DNA from 3 places in the Agromyces molybdatiresistens genome. Region 3 is predicted to be linked to each of the others. Evidence: predicted binding sites of a transcription regulator. Region 3 holds the regulator's gene; each other region holds the start of a gene.

Region 1 (4,807 bases), 480 kb from region 3:
GCGAGTTCGACGACGCGGCGGCGGGGCTCGCGGCAGGCTCCGACAGCGCGCCCGGCGCCCCCGGTGAGACCGGTGCGCCAGATGAGCCCGGCGAGCAGGCTGCCGCCGACGGCGCGACGGCCTCCGCCGGCGGCGCGACGGCCGCGGCAGACCGCTACGCCCGCGCGCTCGAGGCCGCCGAGCGGGCCGACGTCTGGTCGGTGGAGCGGCGACGCGACGAGGTGCTCGACGGCCTCGGCCTGACCGGCCTCGGCCGGAGCCGCCGGATCGACGAGCTCTCGGGCGGCCAGCGCAGCCGGTTCGCGCTCGCGGCGCTGCTGCTGGCGGCGCCCGAGGCCCTGCTGCTCGACGAGCCGACGAACCACCTCGACGACGACGCGGCCGCGTTCCTCGAGGACCGGCTCCGCGCGTGGCGCGGGCCGGTGGTGTTCGCGAGCCATGACCGGGAGTTCCTCGACCGCGTCGCGACCGGGCTGCTCGACCTGGATCCCGGGCGTTCCGGAGCCACCGCCCTCGCCCGGCAGGCCGGCCGTGCGCCTGGCGGTCGGGGACGCGAGGCGGTGCTCGCGGCATCCGTCGGCACGGTCTTCGGCGGCTCGTTCAGCGAGTACCTCGGCGTCCGCGACGACGAGCTCGCGCGCTGGCGGCGGCAGTACGACGACGAGCAGGGGGAGTTGAAGCGCCTGCGCATCGCCGTCGCCGAGACCGCCCGGAGCGTCGCACCCGGACGGGGTCCGAGCGACAACGACCGGTTCATCACGCACTTCAAGGGCGAGAACGTGGCGCAGGCGGTCTCGCGGCGGGTGCGCAACGCGCAGGTGCGGCTCGCCGAACTCGAGCGCACTCAGGTCGCGCGCCCGCCGGTGCCGCTGGCGTTCGCGGGCATCCCGGCGGGGGCGCACGCGCCGTCGGATGCCCCGGGGTTGCTGCTGCAGCTCGCCGACGTGTCGGTCGCCGGCCGGCTCGACGTGCCCGCGCTGCGGGTGTCGTCGGCGACGCGGCTGCTCGTCACGGGCGCGAACGGCGCGGGCAAGTCGACGCTCCTCTCGGTGCTCGCCGGGCGGCTCGCGCCCGATCGGGGCGTGGTGCATCGTCGCCGCGGCCTGCGGGTCGGGCTCCTCGAACAGGACGTGCGATTCGCCGATCCGGATGCCTCGCCGCGCGCGATCTACGAGCTGGCGCTGGGGGACCGGCGCGCCGAGCGCGTTCCGCTCGCCGGGCTGGGCCTCGTCGCGCCGCGCGACCTCGACCGGCCCGTCGGGCGGCTCTCGGTCGGGCAGCAGCGTCGGCTCGCGCTCGCGCTCGTCATCGCGTCGCCGCCGCACGTGTTCCTGCTCGACGAGCCGACGAACCACCTCTCGCTCGCGCTCGCGGTCGACCTCGAGGAGGCCCTCGGCGGATTCCCGGGCGCGGTCGTGGTCGCCAGCCACGACCGCTGGCTCCGGCGCCGCTGGGCGGGGGAGGAGTTCGCGCTCGATGCGCGGGCGCGCGCCGCATGACGAGTCGGATCTACACGCGCTCGCGGCCGGGGATGCGGTCGGGCACCCCGGCCGCGACGCGCGCGGGTCGCACCGCGAGGACCACGACCAGCGCCCCGATGCCGGCGCCGACGCCGTTGGCGACGACGTCGCGGAGGTCGAACGTGCGGTCGGGCAGGAACGCGCGCTGCGCGAACTCGGCCGCGAGGCTCACGCCGGACGCGAGCAGCGTCGCCGAGATCACGAGGTGGAACCGCGGTCGACGGAACCAGGCCGCCCAGAGCGCGCCGAACGGAAGGAACAGCACGGCGTTCAGCCCCGACTGCACGAGCGAGTAGCGGATCCCGGCGGGCATGCCCATGCCCGCGAGGACGTCGATGATCCCGTCGACCCGGATGAGCCCGCCCTCGCCGTCCACGTGCACCGGCCAGAAGAGCACCGTCCACAGGCCGATCCCGTACGCGATGCCCAGGACCATGAGCACCAGGCGGCGCCACGCCAGCGCTCGTCCCGACGGCCCGTCGGACACGCCGGCGCGCCGCGAGCGCTCGGCGTCGGGGGTCCGTGGCATCGCCACAGCGTAGCTCGGCGGCGTTGCGGGGGCGTTGCGCGGAGGTGTCGGCGCCCCGTGCGTCGGCTTGCCACCGATTCGAACATGTGTTCGAATGAAGGCATGCGGTGGAACGGCCAGGAGATCGGCGTCGAGCAGCAGGGCACGCTGCCGGGCCTCGCCCGTCTCGACAACCTCGTCCGGTCGGTGCAGACTCCCGAGTTCGCCGGCCTCACCTTCCACGAGGTCCTCGCCAAGTCGGCGTTGAACAAGGTCCCCGGCCGGTCGTACGTGCCGTTCGGGTGGACCATCAACCCCTACCGCGGCTGCAGTCACGCCTGCGTGTACTGCTTCGCCCGGCCCACCCACGAGTACCTCGACCTCGGGCCCGGCGACGACTTCGACCGCCAGCTCATCGTGAAGGTGAACGTCGCCGACGTGCTCAGGCGAGAACTCGCGCGCCCATCCTGGCGGCACGAGCCCGTCGCGCTCGGCACCAACACCGACCCCTACCAGCGCGCCGAGGGGCGCTACGCGCTCATGCCCGGCGTCATCGACGCGCTCGCCGGCAGCGGCACGCCGTTCAGCGTGCTCACGAAGGGGAGCCTGCTGCGCCGCGACCTGCCGCTGCTCGCGAGCGCACGCGAGCACGTGCCGATCGACCTCGCGATGTCGATCGCAGTGTATGACGACGAGCTGCAGCGGTCGATCGAGCCCGGCACGCCGACGACCGCCGCGCGCCTGGCGACCGTGACCGCCGTGCGCGACGCCGGCTTCGACTGCACCGTGTTCCTGATGCCGATCCTCCCGTACCTCACCGACACGCGGGCGCACCTCGACGACGCGCTCCGGCGGGCGAAGGCCGCGGGAGCGACGAGCGTCATCTACTCGGCGCTGCACCTGCGCGGCTCGGTCAAGCCGTGGTTCTTCGCGTGGCTCGAGCGCGAGCATGCCGAGCTCGTTCCCCAGTACCGCGCGATGTTCCCGGGCTCCGCCGCCTACGCGCCGAAGGCGTACCGCGAGTGGCTCGCCGCCCGCATCCGCCCCCTCATGCGTGCGCACCGGATGGAGCGCGGCCGGGAGGACGTGGTGACGGGCAGCGTGCAGTCCTCCGCCGCGATCGGAGCGACGGGGAACGGTGCAGCCGGTGCGACCGATCGACAGCCCGGTGCGACCGGGCCGGAGAGGTTCGCGCCGCGGCGGCGAAGTGAGGTGGCGGATGCCGCCGCGCTCGCCGATGCGGCCCCGGCGATGCTCTTCTGACGGCCGGGCCGTCAGCGCCGCAGCCGAACGCGCTCGATCGGGACGTGGTCTGCTCCCGAGCCGGACTTCGGCCCAGGCGGGGGTGAATGCGATAATCCGGCCAGCGCCGTGTTTCCCCCGCACGGCCGGATCGGAGCACGAATGACCCTCGGCCTGCCCGAGCACCTCGCGCGCGCGTCCCTCAGCCGGGCGCTCGCGAGTGCCGGCCATGCCGCGGGCGCGGTGTGCCTCGCGACCGCGCTCATGGTCGCCATCGCATCGGTCGTGATCGGTTCCGGCCCCGACGGGATCTCAGACCGGCGGGCGGCCGTCGTCGCGACCGTGCTGATCGTCGTGCAGGCGCTGCTCTACGCACTGGTGACGCTGAACCCGTCCGTGACGCTCACCGTGACCTACCTGCTCGGCGGCACGGCGGTCGTGTTCGGCATCACCGCGCTCGTCATGCAGCCCGGCAACGGATTCGAGACCACGAACAACGCCGTCCTGGCGATGCCGCGCGTGGCGTTGCTGCTCGTCGGCGGCGCGGGCGTCGGGTCGCGCATCGCGATCACGTGGGCCGCCCTCGGCTGGGGCCTCGGCGAGGCGGCGAGCCTGCTCGGCGCAGCGATCGCCGGCGGAGCCTGGGCCCCGAACGCGGCGGCCGCCGCCGCACTCGGCCTCGTCATCGTCGCGCGCGTGTTCGACTCGCTGACGCGCAGCGACGGCCGCCGTGAGACCGCCCTGCACCGGGCGAGCCAGCAGACGCGCGAGCTGGTGATCCGGCACGACTACGAGCTGCGAGCCATCGCCCGGCTGCACGACACCGCGCTCAGCCACCTCGTCGCCATCGCGGCGGCCGGGTCCGGGCCGGTCGACGAACGTCTGCGCGCCGCCATCCGTCACGACCTGACCCTCATCGTCGGCCGCGACTGGGCGTCCGAGCATTCCGAGCAGGTGGATGTCGCGGGGCCCGCCGACGCGGCGACGGATGCCGCGGCCGGCGGTTCATCCGGCTCGACCGATGCGCTGCGCTCGGGCGGGACGGGCGGCGCGGCCGACGCGCGTTCCGCCGCGCGCGCGAGCGCCTCGACGATGACGGACGGCGCGCACCGCCGGGGCAGCGTCCGCGCCGCGTCATCCCACGGCCTGGGTGAGGCCCTCGCGATGGCGAGCGCCGCCGGCCTCACCGTGAACCTCTCGGGCTCCCCTGATGCGCTCGCGCTCATCGGCCCCCAGCGTCGCGCGGCGCTCGAGGCCGCCGTCTCGCAGTGCCTCGTGAACGTCGCGCGTCACGCCGGCGTCGAGGATGTCGAACTCGCGATCGGGCCGAGCGACGGCGAGGTCACCGTCGTCATCGTCGACAGCGGTCGGGGTTTCGACCCGGACCACGTCCCGGAGGATCGCATCGGACTCAAGACCTCGATCCGCGGACGCGTCGAGCAGGAGGGCGGTCGCGCCCGCATCTGGTCGAGGCCCGGCGTCGGCACGACCGTCATGCTGTCGGTCCCGAAGGGCGGCGCATGATCGGCACGATGCG
Region 2 (4,807 bases), 330 kb from region 3:
GGTGATCGCGAGCCCCGTGAGCCCGAGCCGGTGCGCCTCCTCGACGAGCCGCTCCGGCCCCGACGCGCCGTCGAGGAAGCTGAACGTCGAGTGCGCGTGCAGTTCGGCGTACGGCACGACGGGACCGGCCGGCCGCGCGTCCTCCTCGTCGGGCGGGCGGTACGGATGCCGCTTGCGGCTCCAGGCGGGGCTGTCGCCGCCGTCGCCCGGGACCTTCGCGCGCCGGGTCGCCGTGGCATCCGGACGCTGCCGGTCGGAGAGCCGTCGCTCGAGCTCCGACCACGGGATCTCGGGGTTGTTCCAGCCCATCAGTCGTACCTCGCCTCGGCCCACCAGCCCTCGGCATCGCGGACGAGGAGCCACGCGCAGCCGTCGTGGTCGACCAGCTGGAACCGGTGCACGCGGCGGGCGCGCTCGGCATCCCACCACCGCTCGACCACCGGCCACGGCCCGGCCCAGGCGCGCACGGGCGCCGATCGACCGCCCGCGACCGCGAACGACGCCGGCGCCGCGGAGATCGTCCCGCGCGCGTCGACCCGCACGGGCGCCGCGTCGGCGTCGACGAGCGCGACCGGCAGACGCTCGCGGAACACGCTCGCGGGCGCGAGCGCGGGCAGGCTCCCCGGCCAGGGCGCCTCGGCCGCCACCCGCTCGGGCGCCCGGTCGCCCCACGGCACGAGCACCTGGCGGTCGGCGAGCATGCGCCCGCCCCCGATCGCCGCCGTGACCACGCCCTCGTGCCCGAGCATGCTCTGCACGCGCGTGAGCCCGTGGTGCACGCGCTCGTCGGGGCCGCCGCCCCAGAGCCCCTCCTCGTGGTTGCCGGTCGAGTCGACCCGTTCGGGCACGATCCGCAGCCGCACGATCGCGGCCTCGAGCCCGGCGTCGGCGGTGCCCGATCCCTGCAGCTGCCAGCGCACCCGGTCGACCACGTCGGCCGGCGTGAACCAGTGCGGGTGCAACCAGCTGCGGCTCGAATGCCCGCCGCGGTCGTCGTCGAGTTCCACACGGATGCCGGTGCACACGAGCCGCACGGACCGCATCCGGTCGATGAACTCCTCGGCCCGGACGCGGAACGCGAACGCGAGCTGGTCGACGCGCTCGAGCGGCGGCTCGAAGTGCTGCTCCACCTCGAAGTCGGGCGGGGGAGTGCGCGGTGCCACGCGCGACTGCTCGCGCCCCGCCGCGCGGTCGTGCGCGAACGCGCCCGCCGCGCCGAATCGCCGCCGCACGTCCTCCTCGGGCAGCGCGGCGAACTCGCCGAGCGTGCGGACGCCCAGCCGATGCAACAGGGTCGTGGTGCGCGCGTCGGCCACGAGCGAGACCGGCAGCGGCGCGAGGAACCCGGCCGAATCGCCCGGCGGCACCGCGAAGACGGGACCCGCGGCCCGCGCCGCCTGCTCGGCCGCGAACGGCCCGTCGGCGACGCCCACGCGCGCGCCCGCGATGCCGAGCCCCGAGGCCGCCTCGAGGAGCGCCCGCGCCGCGGCATCCTCACCGCCGTAGTACCGGACCGGACCGCGCGCCCGCATCGCCAGCGCGCCCGGCCGCAGCACCTGCACGCCCGGGACGATCGCCTCGATGCCGCGGACGACCGGCTCGAACGCGCGGTGGTCGAGCGCGGCGTCGTACTCGAGCACCGTGAGCGCGGTCGAACGGTACTGCGCCTCGCGGAGTCGCAGCCCGCGCGTCACGCCGTCGCGCCGGGCCGCGGCCGAGCACGAGTGCACGAGCCCCTTCTCGGTGAGGGCGACGGGCAGCGCAGGGTCGATGCCGTGCTCGCGGCACGCGGCGAGCACCGGCCAGTCGGGGCACCAGAGCACGATGGTGCGCACGGCCGGGTTCACGACGCCCTCGCGGCGAGGTCGGGGGCGGATGTCGCGGCCGCGACATCCGCGTCGACCCGTCCGGGCGCGCCCGACCGGACGGCTCCGCCTCCCGCGGCGACCGCCCGGATCGCGGGCGGCGGCCCCGCCGTGGTCGGCCTGATCGAGGTCGGTGCACCCGTGTCGTCGACCGCGGCGAACCCGAGGTCGCCCGCGGGCAGCCGCAGGCGGCGCCGACCGCCCCGGCCGACCTCGCCGCGCCCGGTGACCCGCACGACGACCTCGCGCTCGGCGAGGTGCCCGTGCCCGTGGTCGAGGCCCGTCCACTCGCTCTGCTCGAGTTCGAGGCGGGCGTCGCTGCCCGGCCAGTCGCCGTCGACGAGGAGCAGGGCGCCCCGCTGGCGGAGCCGCGCCGCGAACCGCGACGTCTCGGCGGGGGCGAGCCGCCCGACCGGGCGCACGGCGACCACGGGGATCACGTCGGCGAGCGCCGCCGCGACCGTCAGCCACTGCCGGCCGGGGTCGGGCACGAGCACGAGCCGCTCCAGGTCGATGCCGAACCGCGCCGCCGCCTCGACCCCGAACTCGGGGATGCCCGACACCGCGACCCAGCGGCCGCTCTGCGACGGCCCCGCGAGCGCGGCCATGAGCAGCGTGATCGACCCCTCGACCTGCACGACCGCGCCCTCGCGGAGCGCGCCGCCGGGGAGCACGCTCGCGAGCGCCGGGTGCGTGGGGACCGCGCGCGAGTCGAGCCTCGTCGCCTGCATGCCCCGGATGCGCGCCTGCAGTTCCTCGACCCGCTCGAGCTGCGCCGCAGGCGCCGGCTCGGGGGCGATCGCGCCGTCGGGCGCGGGTCGGGCAGCGGTCATCGTCACCCCTCAATGTTCGAACACATGTTCGAATGAGGCAAGTCGCGGATGCCACTCGTCCACACCCCCGACCGGGGGCCGCCCGACCCCGCAGCGCGTGCGCACGCTTCCCAGGAGCCAGGCGCCGAATGCACCGTCTCTCAGGAGGACACGCCGTCGAGAACGGCGACACGCCGGAAGATCCTGAGAAGGGCAACGAACGCAGGCGGATCAAACGCGAGAAGGCCGGATCCGAAGATCCGGCCTTCTCGACAACGCGTGCGCGAGGGGGGACTTGAACCCCCACGCCCGTTAGGGCACTAGCACCTCAAGCTAGCGCGTCTGCCATTTCCGCCACCCGCGCGTTGTCTCGGCCCTGATCGCTCAGCGGCCGTAGAAGACATTAGCACGGTTTCCGAGGCCCCTCCGACCACCGGCGGTCGCCCGGCTCGGCCGAGCGGCACAGGCGCAGATCAGGTGCGGAAAGCACGATTTCCGGGTCTCCGCCCCGGTGCCGGATGCCGCGGCGAGCGTCCGAGGGAGCTCGCCGACGCGCACGCTAGCGTGGACCGCATGGCCGAGACGCTCCCGACGACCCCCGCGCCCGAACCCGAGCGCGAACCCGAGCTCGACGAGACCGCGATCATCGCCCGCGACCTCATCCGGTTCGACACGACGAACCACGGCGAGGGCCGGTCGAACGGCGAGCGCGAGGCCGCCGAGTACGTCGAGGCGCGCCTGCGCGCGATGGGCCTCGATCCGGTGATGCACGAGTCGGCCCCGCGCCGCGCGAACGTGGTCGCCCGGATCCCCGGTGCCAACCCCGACAAGCCCGCGCTCGTCCTGCACGGCCACCTCGACGTCGTGCCCGCCGACCCGCGCAACTGGAGCGTCGACCCGTTCGCCGGCGAGATCCGCGACGGCATGCTGTGGGGACGCGGGGCGGTCGACATGAAGGACATGGACGCCATGATCCTCACCGCCGTCGGCGACATCCTCGCCTCCGGCCGGCTGCCCGAGCGCGAGCTGATCCTCGGGTTCTTCGCGGACGAGGAGGCCGGCGGCCTCTACGGCGCGAGCTGGCTCGTCGACGAGCACCCCGAGCTCTTCGCGGGCGCGACCGAGGCGATCAGCGAGGTCGGCGGGTATTCGATCACGGTCGGCGGTCAGCGCGCGTACCTCCTGCAGACGGGGGAGAAGTCGCTCCTCTGGATCCGGCTCGTCGCCCACGGCACCGCCGCGCACGGATCGCGCCGGGTGAGCGACAACGCCGTCACGAAGCTCGCCGAGGCGATCGCGCGCATCGGCCGGCGCGAGTGGCCGCTCCGGCTCACGGGCACGACCCGCGAGCTCCTGGCGGCCATCGCGGGGGCGCTCGGCGTCGACCCCGAGCAGGTCTCGCCCGACGAGCTCGCGCTCGCGACCGGGTCCGCGTCGGGGTTCATCACCGCGACCCTCCGCACGACGTCGAACCCGACGCTCCTGCAGGCCGGCTACAAGCACAACGTGATCCCCGATCGGGCAGAGGCGCTCGTCGACGTGCGCACCCTGCCCGGCGAGGAGGACGCGGTGCTCGCCGAGCTCGCCGAACTCGTCGGCCCCGACGTCGAGATCGAGATCGTGCACCGCGACGTCGGCCTCGAGGCGCCCACGCACGGCCCGCTCGTCGACGCCGTCACGCACGCGCTGCACGTCCACGATTCCGAGGCGACGGTGTTCCCGTACCTGCTGAGCGGCGGCACCGACAACAAGTCGCTGTCCCGCCTCGGCATCGCCGGGTACGGCTTCGCGCCGCTGCGCCTGCCCGACACGATCGACTTCCCTGCGATGTTCCACGGGGTGGACGAGCGGGTGCCGCTCGACGCACTAGTCTTCGGTAGGCAGGTCCTGAGGGACCTGCTGCTGGCGTACTGACGCCGGAGTTCGTTTCCCGACCACGACGGTCCCGTGCCCTTCGCGCGTCGAGGGGCGGAAGGATGCCCCCTTGCTCGAAGCCCTGATCCTCGGCCTCGTGCAGGGACTCACCGAGTTCCTGCCGATCTCCTCGAGTGCGCACCTGCGCATCCTGGGGGAGTTCCTGCCCAATGCGGCGGACCCGGGGGCGGCGTTCACCGCGATCACGCAGCTCGG
Region 3 (4,807 bases):
CGACGCCGCCGTCGCGGTCGGTGCGATCCCGACCCGGTTCGAGCGCCTGCTCGACGCCGACGGCCGGCTCGACCTCGCCGGATACTTCACCGTCGCGCGCGGCGAGGGCGCCGACGCGCCCCTCGAGATGACCAAGTGGTTCGACTCGAACTACCACTACCTGGTCCCCGAGATCGGCCCCGACACCGCGTTCGCGCCGCACGCCGACGCGCTCGTCGCGCAGGTGCGCGAGGCGCGCGAGGCCGGCTTCACGACGCGCCCCGTGCTCGTCGGCCCGGTCACGTTCCTGCTGCTGTCGAAGGCGGCGGATGGCGCGCCCGACGGGTTCCGTCCGCTCGACCGCCTCGCGGACCTCGTGCCCGTCTACCGCACGCTGCTCGCCGAGCTCGCCGGGGCGGGCGCCGAATGGGTGCAGCTCGACGAGCCGGGCCTCGTGAGCGAGAGCCTCGACGAGCCGCGCGATCGCGTGCTGGAGGCGGTCGCCGCCGCCTACGACGCGCTCGGCGCCTCCGACGCGCGCCCCGCGATCTTAGTCGCGGCGCCGTACGGCGACCTCGGCGACGCGCTGCCGGCGCTCGCGGCCGCCCCCGTCGAGGCGATCGGGCTCGACCTCGTGCGCGGCGATGTGCCCGAGCAGCTCGACCCCGTCACCGAGGAGGCGCTCGCGGCAACCACGCTCGTCGCGGGCGTCGTCGACGGCCACAACATCTGGCGCGGCGACCTCGCGCACGCGTTCGCGCGCGCCGAGGCGCTCCGCTCGTTCTCGGGGTCGGTGGCCGTGTCGACCTCGACCTCGCTGCTGCACGTCCCGCACGACGTGACGGAGGAGACCGCGCTCGACCCGCGCCTCGTGAGCTGGCTCGCGTTCGCGGACCAGAAGGTCGAGCAGGTCGCGGCGCTCGCGCGCGGTCTTGCTGAGGGGCGCGACGCCATCGAGGCCGAGCTCGACGCGGCATCCGCTGCCCTGGCCGACCGCGAGGCGGCGCCGGGCGTGCGCGTGCCCGCGGTGCGCGACCGCCTCGCCGCACTCGACGCGAGCGCGTTCGCGCGCGCCGCCTACGACGAGCGGGTGGCCGCGCAGGAGGACCTCGCGCTGCCGGCCCTGCCCACCACGACGATCGGCTCGTTCCCGCAGACGGCCGAGATCCGGCGCGCCCGCGCTCGCCTCGTGAAGGGCGAGCTGACGGATGCCTCGTACCGCGAGCTGATGCGCGAGGAGATCGCCCGCGTCATCCGCCTGCAGGAGGACCTCGGCCTCGACGTACTCGTGCACGGCGAGCCCGAGCGCAACGACATGGTGCAGTACTTCGCCGAGCTCCTCGACGGCTTCGCGGTCACGCAGCACGGCTGGGTGCAGTCGTACGGCTCGCGCTGCACGCGGCCGTCGATCCTCTGGGGCGACGTGTCGCGGCCCGCGCCGATGACGGTCGAGTGGTCGGAGTACGCCCAGTCGCTCTCGGAGAAGCCCGTCAAGGGCATGCTCACGGGGCCCGTCACGATCCTCGCGTGGTCGTTCGTGCGTGACGACCAGCCGCTCGGCGACACCGCGCGGCAGGTGGCGCTCGCGCTCCGCGACGAGATCCGCGACCTCGAGACGGCGGGCATCCGCGTCATCCAGGTCGACGAGCCCGCGCTCCGCGAGCTGCTTCCGCTGAAGCGCGCCGACCAGCCGGCGTACCTCGACTGGTCGGTCGGCTCGTTCCGCCTCGCCACCGGCGGCGCGGCGCCCGCGACGCAGGTGCACACGCACCTCTGCTACTCGGAGTTCGGCGTCGTCATCGACGCGATCCGCGAGCTCGACGCCGACGTGACCTCGATCGAGGCGGCGCGCAGCCGCATGGAGGTCGTGGGCGACCTTGCCGCGAGCGGCTTCGACCACGGCGTCGGCCCGGGCGTCTACGACATCCACTCGCCGCGCGTGCCGAGCGTCGAGGAGGTGCGTTCGCTCCTCGAGCGCGCGGTCGACGGCGTGCCCGCCGGACGACTCTGGGTGAACCCCGACTGCGGCCTGAAGACCCGCGGCTACGACGAGACGGTCGCCTCGCTCGCGAACATCGTCGAGGCCACGCGCTCCGTGCGCGAAGGGGTCGCGGTCGCGACGGCCTGACCCGAGGACCGAGGGCGGATGCCGCGGGGGTGAGCCCGCGACATCCGCCCTCGTCGTCTCCGGCTTCGGTCGCTGCCGGGCGCTGAGTGCCGGGCCGTCCGTCAGACGGTGCGGAGGACCGCGACGACTTTGCCGAGCACCTCGGACTCGTCGCCGAGGATCGGCTCGAACGCGGAGTTGCGGGGGAGCAGCCAGGTGTGGCCGTCGCGCTGGCGGAAGACCTTGACCGTCGCCTCGCCGTCGAGCATCGCGGCGACGATCTCGCCGTTCTCCGCGGTCTTCTGGGAACGGACGACGACCCAGTCGCCGTCGCAGATGGCCGCGTCGATCATGGAGTCGCCGACGACCTTGAGGATGAACAGCTCGCCCTTGCCGACGAGCTGGCGGGGGAGCGGGAAGACCTCCTCGACCTGCTGCTCGGCGGTGATCGGCACGCCGGCCGCGATGCGCCCGACCATCGGGACCATGGCGGCGTCGCCGACCGGTGCCGGCTCGACCGAGGGCGAGCGGTTCTCGGTGCCAGGAAGGTCGATGAGGATCTCGAGCGCGCGGGGGCGGTTCGGGTCGCGTCGCAGGTAGCCGGCGAGTTCGAGCTGGTTCAGCTGGTGCGTGACGCTCGAGAGCGAGGAGAGGCCGACGGCGTCGCCGATCTCGCGCATGCTCGGCGGGTAGCCGCGGTCGGCGACCGACGCGCGGATGGCCTCGAGGATCGCGAGCTGCTTCGGGCTCAGCGTCTTGCGCCGACGCGACCGGCCGCTCGCGCCGCGTGCCTGGTCGATGTCGATGCTCACGTGCCTCGCCTCTCGTCGGGACCGCGTCGGCCCGGATGTCGGTGGTCGATGTTCGACTGTCGTCGGACATTCGAAACTGTATCCGCCTCGCACGCGCGCGACAAACATCCGTTCGAGTGTGTCGCGGAATCCGGCCCCGGAAATCCCACTTCCGGTGCTTGCGGCGTCGAATCTTCGAAGATATATTCGGAACACAGCTTCGTATCCGGCCCTCCCGGCCGAGGGCCGGATGCGGGGCTGGAGCCACGGGAGGTGCGGAATGAGTGCAGTGGTGATGGGGGCCGCGGGTGCGGCTCAGACGATGCCCGCGTTCGGTTCGTCGACGGCGCGCACCCGACTGAGGCTCACCCGGCGCGGTCGGGTCGTGGTCACCGCCCTGGCCGCACTGCCCATCGCGCTCGGCGTGCTGGTGGGCGTGCTCTCGAGCGGCGGCGCGGTCGCCGGGATCGACGACGGCCGAACCGTGGTGGCGTTCGAGACGATCGAGGTCGGCGCCGGCGACACCCTCTGGGCCATCGCCGAGTCCATCGCCCCATCGGCCGACCCGCGCGACGTCATCTTCGAGATCATGCGCCTGAACGGGCTCGACGACGCCGTGGTGCAGCCCGGCCAGCAGCTGGTGCTTCCGGCGGGCGAGTAAGGGCCGAGCATGCGGGCGAACCGCCCTGGAGACGAACGGTCACGATTCGCCGAGCGGTGCGGTGTCACTCTTGACGGGGCTCAAGAGGGCAGCGAGCCGGGCAGGTCGTCTGCGAACAGCGCCGCGCCGTCGCCTCGCGTTCCGCGTTCCGCGTTCGTGCTTGCTCCGGCGCCGGTTGCGTGACGTTCGACCGGTCTTCGGGTGGGCGATGAGAGCCGTGACATCGATCGGTGATGCTGGCAGGATGACGGCATGGCACGCGCGGCGGGCGATCCTCCGCATCGACATCGCCGCGTTGGCCCGACACATGGGGCCGGTGATATGGGCGCAACGACGTCGCACGTGATCAAGCCACTCACTCCCGAGACCTTCCCGGCGTGGTTGGCGCTCGCGCAGAAGCACAACGGGGTGTGGGGCGGGTGCTACTGCTCGTACTTCCACGACGACACGGAGCACACCGCCAAGAGCGAATACGACCGGCCCACGTTCAAGCGGCGACTCGTGGCGGAGGGCATTGCGCACGCCGCGCTCGTCTTCGACGGCGACGACGCGATCGCCTGGTGCGAGTACGGCAGTCCGGTCGAACTGCCGAACATCTACCACCGTAAGCAGTACGACGCGGGCGAGACCAGCCCGGCGCCGTGGCGGATCACGTGCTTCTTCGTCGACCGCGACCATCGACGTTCGGGAGTCGCACGGGAGGCGCTGGATGGCGCGCTCGAGATGATCGCGCAGGCCGGCGGAGGCGAGGTGGTCTCGTTCCCCAACGAGCTCGCCCCCGGCACGAGGACGTCGTCCTCGTTCCTCCACAACGGCACGAGGGCCATGTTCGAGAAGGCGGGATTCACGTTCGAGCGCCATATCGGCAAGAGCAAGACCGTGATGCGCAAGACGGTCCCACCGGCTCGGGGCTGACGCCGCGTTCGCACGGGCAGGGAACAGCAACCAGCCGCCCATGGTCCGCTCGTCCCGTGTCCATGTCGCAGTGACCTGGCCGCCGAGACGCCCTCGTCCATCGCGATCTGGTCGCGACGATTCGTTCAGCAGGACTGCGCGGCGCCACGTTCCATCCGTGCTCGACCGAGTGCGGTCGCCGATGATCGCTGAGCGTCAGGCTCGTTGAGGAATCGGGAATCGTGGTCGATGCCCCAGGCCTCGACGTCGATCAGGGGATTGCGCCCGACCCGGCATCCCGGGCAGCACCGGCACCGTAGCCACGGGCCTTCGCTTCCGCGTGCGATGCGTCCGCAGCGTGATCCGACCCTTGGG

Evidence for each region. The regulator LexA, encoded in region 3, represses DNA repair genes until DNA is damaged. The targets are predictions, from matches to a motif close to TCGAACANNTGTTCGA.
Region 1: the regulator LexA is predicted to act here: its motif matches at 2,128-2,143, upstream of ACULK2_RS05540 (Rv2578c family radical SAM protein).
Region 2: the regulator LexA is predicted to act here: its motif matches at 2,715-2,730, upstream of imuA' (DnaE2-dependent mutagenesis accessory factor ImuA').

What each region holds. Positions count from the first base shown of each region.
Region 1 is NZ_CM188258.1:1,217,709-1,222,515, forward strand. Features, by position in the region: gene ACULK2_RS05530 (ATP-binding cassette domain-containing protein) at 1-1,499, shown strand, start outside; gene ACULK2_RS05535 (VanZ family protein) at 1,510-2,049, opposite strand; gene ACULK2_RS05540 (Rv2578c family radical SAM protein) at 2,152-3,291, shown strand; gene ACULK2_RS05545 (sensor histidine kinase) at 3,433-4,794, shown strand; gene ACULK2_RS05550 (hypothetical protein) at 4,803-4,807, shown strand, end outside.
Region 2 is NZ_CM188258.1:2,024,239-2,029,045, reverse strand. Features, by position in the region: gene ACULK2_RS09365 (error-prone DNA polymerase) at 1-309, opposite strand, end outside; gene ACULK2_RS09360 (DNA polymerase Y family protein) at 309-1,847, opposite strand; gene imuA' (DnaE2-dependent mutagenesis accessory factor ImuA') at 1,844-2,698, opposite strand; tRNA gene ACULK2_RS09350 (tRNA-Leu) at 2,958-3,041, opposite strand; gene ACULK2_RS09345 (M20/M25/M40 family metallo-hydrolase) at 3,251-4,591, shown strand; gene ACULK2_RS09340 (undecaprenyl-diphosphate phosphatase) at 4,662-4,807, shown strand, end outside.
Region 3 is NZ_CM188258.1:1,694,335-1,699,141, forward strand. Features, by position in the region: gene metE (5-methyltetrahydropteroyltriglutamate--homocysteine S-methyltransferase) at 1-2,107, shown strand, start outside; gene lexA (transcriptional repressor LexA) at 2,209-2,886, opposite strand; gene ACULK2_RS07755 (LysM peptidoglycan-binding domain-containing protein) at 3,158-3,538, shown strand; gene ACULK2_RS07760 (GNAT family N-acetyltransferase) at 3,860-4,453, shown strand; gene ACULK2_RS07765 (hypothetical protein) at 4,704-4,807, opposite strand, start outside.